Regions from separate parts of the Streptomyces sp. NPDC020490 genome, predicted to be linked through region 2. Evidence: riboswitches for the same ligand, from Rfam matches in the RefSeq annotation. Region 2 holds a riboswitch; the other holds the start of a gene.
What was found. Region 2 has a riboswitch for S-adenosylmethionine ahead of thrC (threonine synthase). Riboswitches for the same ligand answer to the same signal wherever they lie in the genome.
Positions count from the first base shown of each region.

Region 1 (3,467 bases), on a different contig from region 2:
GATCTCGGCGGTCCTCGGTGCGTTCCTGTACCTCTTCCCCGGGGCACGGGTGACCAGTCTCCTGCCGTTCCTGCTGTTCCTGCCGCTGCGGTTCCCGGCGTGGGTCGTGCTGCCGTTCTGGGCGGCCCTGCAGTGGGTGGCGGCGGGGCGGGCGGCCGAGGGGCCCGGCGTGGCCTATCTGGCGCACCTGATGGGCTTCGGGCTGGGGTTCGTGCTGGCCTGGGTGCGGTTCGGGGGTGGGGATAAAGTGAAGTCCGCCCGAGCTCCGGCCACCGAGGGAGAGAACCAGCCGTGATCACCGCGATCGTCCTCATCAAGACCAGCGTGGACCGGATCCCCGAGATCGCGGAGTCGATCGCCGCTCTGGAGAGCGTCAGCGAGGTCTTCTCCGTGACCGGCACCTACGACCTGATCGCCATGGTGCGGGTCAGGCAGCACGAGGACCTGGCGGAGGTCATCCCGGGACGCATCAGCAAGATCCCGGGCGTGGAGGCGACGGACACGCACGTCGCCTTCCGCACCTACTCGCAGCACGACCTGGAGGCGGCGTTCGCGATCGGCCTCGACTCCTGACCGCCGCCCCACGGGCGCTGCCGGCTCACACCGCGGGGACGCAGCGGCCGTCCTGCGTCCGGTAGCGCAGCTTCGCCCCGTGGCGCACCAACTCCCGCACGGCGTCGACGAAGCGTTCCACGTGCTCGTCGGGCGTTCCGGCGCCGAAGCTGACCCGGACGGCGTTCAGCGAGTTCTCGCCCGGCGCGGCCTCTGGGGCGCCGCACTCGCCCCGGGTCCGCGGGCCGTCGCCCAGCAGGGTGCGGACGAGGGGGTGGGCGCAGAAGAGGCCGTCGCGGACGCCGATGCCGTACTCGGCGGACAGGGCGGCGGCGAAGTGGGAGCTGTTCCAGCCCTCCACGACGAAGGAGATGACGCCGACGCGGGGCGCGTCGTCGCCGAACAGCGACAGCACCCTGACCTCCGGGACCTCGGCCAGTCCCGCCCGCACCTTGCCGATCAGGTACTGCTCGCGGGCCACCAGCGCGTCGAAGCCGGCCTCGGTGAGCGCCTTGCAGGCCGACGCGACCGCGTAGGCGCCGATGACGTTCGGCGAGCCCGCCTCGTGCCGGGCGGCACTGTCGTGCCACTCCACGTCCACTCCCCCGTCCGCGCGCCGGGTCACCCGGCGGCTGGCGCCGCCGCCCGCGAGGTACGGCTCGGCCGCGCGCAGCCAGTCGGCGCGGCCGGCCAGGACGCCGGAGCCGAAGGGGGCGTACAGCTTGTGGCCGGAGAAGGCGATCCAGTCGACGTCCAGGTCGCGGACGCTCACCGGGTGGTGCGGGGCGAGCTGGGCGGCGTCCAGGACGATGCGGGCGCCGTGCGCGTGGGCGGCGGCGGCCAGCTCGCGCACCGGCCACAGCTCGCCGGTGACGTTCGAGGCGCCGGTGACGCAGACCAGGGCGGGTCCGTGCGGGTCGCGGGCGGCCAGGGCGCGCTCCAGGGTCTCGACGGCCCGCCGCGGGCTGCGCGGGGCGTCGAGGAAGGTGACGCGGGCGTCCCGCCACGGCAGCAGCGAGGCGTGGTGCTCGGTCTCGAAGACGAAGACCTGGCAGCCGGCCGGGAGGGCGGCGGCGAGCAGGTTGAGCGAGTCGGTGGTGGAGCGGGTGAAGACCAGCTGGTCGTCGGCGCGGCGGTCGAGGAACTCGGCGACTGTCCGGCGGGCGTTCTCGAACAGGTCGGTGGACAGCTGGGAGAGGTAGCCGGCGCCGCGGTGGACGCTGCCGTAGTACGGCGCGTACGCGGCCACGTCGTCCCAGACGCGCCGCAGGGCGGGGGCGCTGGCCGCGTAGTCGAGCGCGGCGTAGGCGACCTCGCCGCCGGTGACGAGCGGGACGGTGACATCCCCGCCCAGTACGGGCAGCGGGGCGCAAATGGTCTGGGCGACGGCAGCGGTGCAGACGGACATGGCGAACTCCTGTGAAGGGCAAGGGGATTCACCGCGCGAGCGGGTACGGCTCAAGCGCGGGAAAGGTGAAAGGGGGTACGCGGAGGCGGGGCTCTACGCCCTATCGCATTCGCTTGCTCACAGAAGGCTCCTCGACGACCAGGACCCCTGGTGTGCGAGGGGTCCGCGCTTGCCGTGGACCTCGCTGCCCACGGCCTGGTCCTCACCCGGGGCACCCCGCCACGGACGGAGGGTTGCCGGACAGTCGGCCGGGGCCTTATGACTGTCACTCATGACCTGGACAGGAACGTACGCGAGGTGATCGCGGTCCCGCAACTCCTGTCCGGATCACGGGACCGCGCGCACCTCGGTCAGGCGTTGCTGGCGGCCACCCAGCGCTCCAGCGTGCGCTGGGCCGCGCCGGAGTCGATCGACTCCGCGGCCTTGGCCATGCCCTCACGGATCTGCTCGGCGAGCGACCCCGGGCCCGGCTCCAGGGCCACCAGTGCCGCCGCCGCGTTCAGCAGCACGGCGTCCCGTACCGGCCCCGTCTCGCCGTCCAGCAGCTTCCGGGCGACCTCCGCGTTGTAGGAGGCGTCGGCGCCGCGCAGCGCCTCCACCGGCACCAGGTCGATGCCGACGTCGCGCGGGTCGAAGACCTCCTCGCCGACCTTGCCGTCGCGGACCACCCAGACCCGGGAGGTGGCGGTGGTGGTCAGCTCGTCGAGGCCGTCGTCGCCGCGGAACACCAGCGAGGAGTGGCCGCGCTCGGCGAAGACGCCGGCCACGATCGGCGCCATGCGCGGGTCGGCGACGCCCACCGCCTGCGCCTTGACCTTCGCGGGGTTGGTCAGCGGGCCGAGCGCGTTGAACACCGTGCGGATGCCCAGCTGCCCGCGGGCGGCGCCCGCGTGGCGCAGCGCCGGGTGGAACTTGATCGCGAAGCAGAAGGTGATGCCGGCCTCCTCGGCGACCGCCGGGACCCGCTCCAGCGGCAGCTCCAGGTTGACGCCCAGCTTCTCCAGGACGTCGGACGCGCCGGAGGCGGAGGACGCGGCCCGGTTGCCGTGCTTGACGACCTTCGCGCCCGTGCCGGCCACCACGATCGACGACATGGTGGAGATGTTGACCGTCTTCGCCCCGTCGCCGCCGGTGCCGACGATGTCGACGGCCGGGCCCGGCACCTCGATGACGTTGGCGTGCTCGTACATCGTCCGGACGAGTCCGTTGATCTCCTCGACCGTCTCGCCCTTGGCCCGCAGGGCCACCACGAAGCCGGCGATCTGCGCGTCGGTCGCCTCGCCGCGCATGATCAGGTCCATCGCCCAGGCGGTGTCGTCGGCGCTCAGGTCGCGGCCGGCCAGCAGGCCGTTCAGCAGGGCGGGCCAGGAGCGGCCCGCCGCGGTGTCGCCTCCAGCGGGGGTCACAGCGCTCATAAGGCCGCTCCAGATGTCGTAGAAGAGAGTGTGCCTCCACCCTATCCAGCCGGGCGGCACGGCAGAGGGCCCCGTCCGTAGACCGGACGGGG
Region 1 covers NZ_JBIRUY010000023.1:113,680-117,146, forward strand. The annotation lists gene ACH4ZX_RS23740 (rhomboid family intramembrane serine protease) at 1-295, shown strand, start outside; gene ACH4ZX_RS23745 (Lrp/AsnC ligand binding domain-containing protein) at 292-573, shown strand; gene ACH4ZX_RS23750 (aminotransferase class V-fold PLP-dependent enzyme) at 599-1,960, opposite strand; SAM riboswitch class IV at 2,121-2,237, opposite strand; gene trpD (anthranilate phosphoribosyltransferase) at 2,311-3,375, opposite strand.
Region 1: linked by a shared signal. The riboswitch ahead of ACH4ZX_RS23750 (aminotransferase class V-fold PLP-dependent enzyme) and the one ahead of thrC (threonine synthase) in region 2 are both predicted to bind S-adenosylmethionine.

Region 2 (3,467 bases):
GGCCGACGGCACGCCGTGGCACGGCCGGCCGCATCTCCGCGGCGGCCCGGCAGCGCCCGAAGGGGCGCGGGGAACTGCGCGACCAACCACCACGGCGCCGCAGACGACCGACGACACGCCGCGGCACGGCACGCCGCGACACGCCGCGGAACGGCACGGCGCGGCACGCCGCGGCACGGCGCGGCATGACACCGCACCACCAGCGGAGCGCTCACGCCACCTTGCGGGTCTGGTACTCCGCCAGTTCCGCCATCGGCGGCCGTTCCTCCGTGTCCACGGAGTAGGTCCGCGGCTCGAAACCGTGCTCGCCGCGTTCGAACTGGGTGAGCGCGGGCCGGATGAGGTGGCCGCGGGCCAGCCGGAGCTGGGCGGTGCGGTAGATCGCGGCGGCCATCCGGCCGAGCGCCTGCCCGTCCTGGTGCCGGTGCTTGCGCACGCCCACGTCGACCTGGGCGAGGGCGTCCAGGCCCACCAGGTGCAGGGCGTCGACCAGCATGCCCAGCTCCACCCCGTAGCCGACGGGGAAGGGCAGCTGCTCCAGCAGGCTGCGGCGGGCGGCGTACTCGCCGCCGAGCGGCTGCACGAACCCGGCCAGCTGCGGCCAGTGCATGTTCAGCAGCGGGCGCGCCATCAGCTCGGTGACCCGGCCGCCCTGGCCCGCCGCGCCGCCGAGCGGGCGGTCGTACATCGCCTTGACCAGATCGACCCCGGGGTCGGTGAGCAGCGGGCCCACGATCCCGGAGACGAAGTCGGAGGAGAACTCCTTCAGGTCGGCGTCGATGAAGCAGACGATGTCCCCGCTGGTGACCAGCAGGGACCGCCACAGCACCTCCCCCTTGCCGGGGACGGTGGGTATGCGCGGCAGGATCTCGTCGCGGTGGACCACCCGCGCGCCCGCCGCCGCGGCGACCTGGGACGTGCGGTCGGTGGACCCGGAGTCGACGACGACGATCTCGTCGACGAGCGGGACCTGCTGCATGAGGTCGTGACGGATGACCGCGACGATGTCGCCGACCGTCCCCTCCTCGTTGAGCGCGGGCAGCACGACGCTGACCGACTGACCGGTGCGCTGTTTGGCGGCCAGGATCATGTGCAGCGGCCGGTCGGTCACGGACCAGGAGCGGGTTTTCAGCCAGCGCTCGACTTCGTTCAGCACAGTGCGCGGCTCCTCTGCGTTCTCTCGGCGAGCGGACCACTGTGATCCATCTCGCGGTTCGGACGGCTATCTCAACTGTCCTGGCCTTCGGTTACAGTCTTGAACAACGCTGATGACCATCGCATGTCGGGGGTCGCCACGCGTTCACAACCGAATACCGCTCATCCAGAGGGGCAGAGGGACACGGCCCGATGAAGCCCCGGCAACCCTCCAGCCGGTTCTCGTACCGATCACCGTTGATCGCCGCGCGAGGCTCCCGGCTAGGGAAGGTGCCAAATCCGTCTCACGGCGAGATGCGTCGTGAGGAAGATGAGGAGAAAGGGCCTCGCCTCACATGGCTGTGCAGACTGTTGCAAGCACCACGGACTCCACCGTAGACCTCGGCCCCGCCGCGGCTCTGTCCTGTCGCGAATGCGGCCACCGCGTCCCCCTCGGACCGGTCTTCGCCTGCGAGGAGTGTTTCGGCCCGCTGGAGATCGCGTACGACTTCTCGGCCTACGACACCGAGGAGCTCCGCAGGCGCATCGAGGCGGGACCCGCGAACATCTGGCGCTACGCGCCGCTGCTGCCCGTCCCCGCGGACGTGGCCGAAAAGCCCAACCTGAACCCGGGCTGGACCAAGCTCGTCAAGGCCGACAACCTCGCCCGCGAGCTCGGCGTGACCGGCGGGCTGTATGTGAAGGACGACTCCGGCAACCCGACGCACTCCTTCAAGGACCGCGTGGTCGCCCAGGCCCTGGAGGCCGCCCGCGCCTTCGGCTTCACCACCCTCTCCTGCTCCTCCACCGGCAACCTGGCCGGCGCCGTCGGCGCCGCCGCCGCCCGCGCCGGCCTCCGTTCCTGCGTGTTCATCCCGCGCGACCTGGAGCAGGGCAAGGTCGTCATGGCCGCCATCTACGGCGGCGACCTCGTCGGCATCGAGGGCAACTACGACGACGTCAACCGCTTCTGCTCCGAGCTCATCGGCGACCCGGCCGGCGAGGGCTGGGGCTTCGTCAACGTCAACCTGCGGCCGTACTACGCGGAAGGGTCCAAGACCCTGGCGTACGAGGTGTGCGAGCAGCTCGGCTGGCGGCTGCCGGACCAGATCGTCATCCCCATCGCCTCCGGCTCGCAGCTCACCAAGGTCGACAAGGGCCTCCAGGAGCTGATCAAGCTCGGGCTCGTCGAGGACAAGCCGTACAAGATCTTCGGCGCGCAGGCGCTGGGCTGCTCGCCGGTGTCCACCGCCTTCAAGGCCGGCCACGACGTGGTCCGCCCGCAGAAGCCGGACACCATCGCCAAGTCCCTCGCCATCGGCAACCCGGCCGACGGCCCCTACGTCCTCGACATCGCCCGCCGCACCGGCGGCGCCGTGGAGGACGTGACCGACGAGCAGGTCGTCGACGCGATCAAGCTGCTCGCCCGGACCGAGGGCATCTTCGCCGAGACGGCGGGCGGCGTGACGGTCGGCGTGACGAAGAAGCTGATCGACAACGGCGTCCTCGACCCCACGAAGACCACCGTCGTCCTCAACACCGGCGACGGCCTGAAGACGCTGGACGCGGTGGCCGGCACCGGCCTCACCGCGACCATCCGCCCCAACCTGGACTCCTTCCGAGAGGCTGGCCTCGCTTGACCTCATCCTCGGTGTCCCGGGCAGTCCAGCGGTCACCCGCCGGGCTTCCCGCTTCCCGGCCGACCGCCCCCGGGACGAACCCGAGCCGAGGTCTTACGCCGGCTCCACAGGCCGAAACCGCCGGCCCGGCGGCCGAAACGCAAAGAAGTCCTGTAGTCACTGGAGGTCGAATCGCATGAGCGTGACCGTTCGCATCCCCACCATCCTGCGCACCTACACCGGCGGTCAGGCCGAGGTCCCCGCCGAGGGTGCGACCCTCGCCGAGGTCATCGCGGATCTGGAGAAGAACCACACCGGCATCGCCGCCCGCGTCCTGGACGACCAGGGCAAGCTGCGCCGCTTCGTCAACGTCTACGTCAACGACGACGACGTCCGCTTCGAGCAGGGCCTGGAGACCGTCACCCCCGACGGGGCCGGCGTCTCCATCATCCCGGCCGTCGCGGGCGGCTGACCTGGCCGTTCGCTTACCGCCGGTAACGACGGCGACGCAGAGTTCTGACCGATTGCCCTCTCCGTGAGAGAAACGGAGGGGGCAATTCTGCATGGTTGAGCGCGGTACAGTTGGGGAACCCACCCCCGGCTCCGCGCGCCGGACGCGATCACGCCCGCTCCGGATGCGTCGAGAAATAGCCAAAGTGTGCGAGTCTTTTGCGCCATTCGCTCTTTATGTGCGGCCCGACTTGCCCTGAATTC
Region 2 covers NZ_JBIRUY010000060.1:208-3,674, forward strand. The annotation lists gene ACH4ZX_RS38260 (glucosyl-3-phosphoglycerate synthase) at 212-1,156, opposite strand; SAM riboswitch class I at 1,315-1,472, shown strand; gene thrC (threonine synthase) at 1,491-2,774, shown strand; gene ACH4ZX_RS38270 (MoaD/ThiS family protein) at 2,950-3,225, shown strand.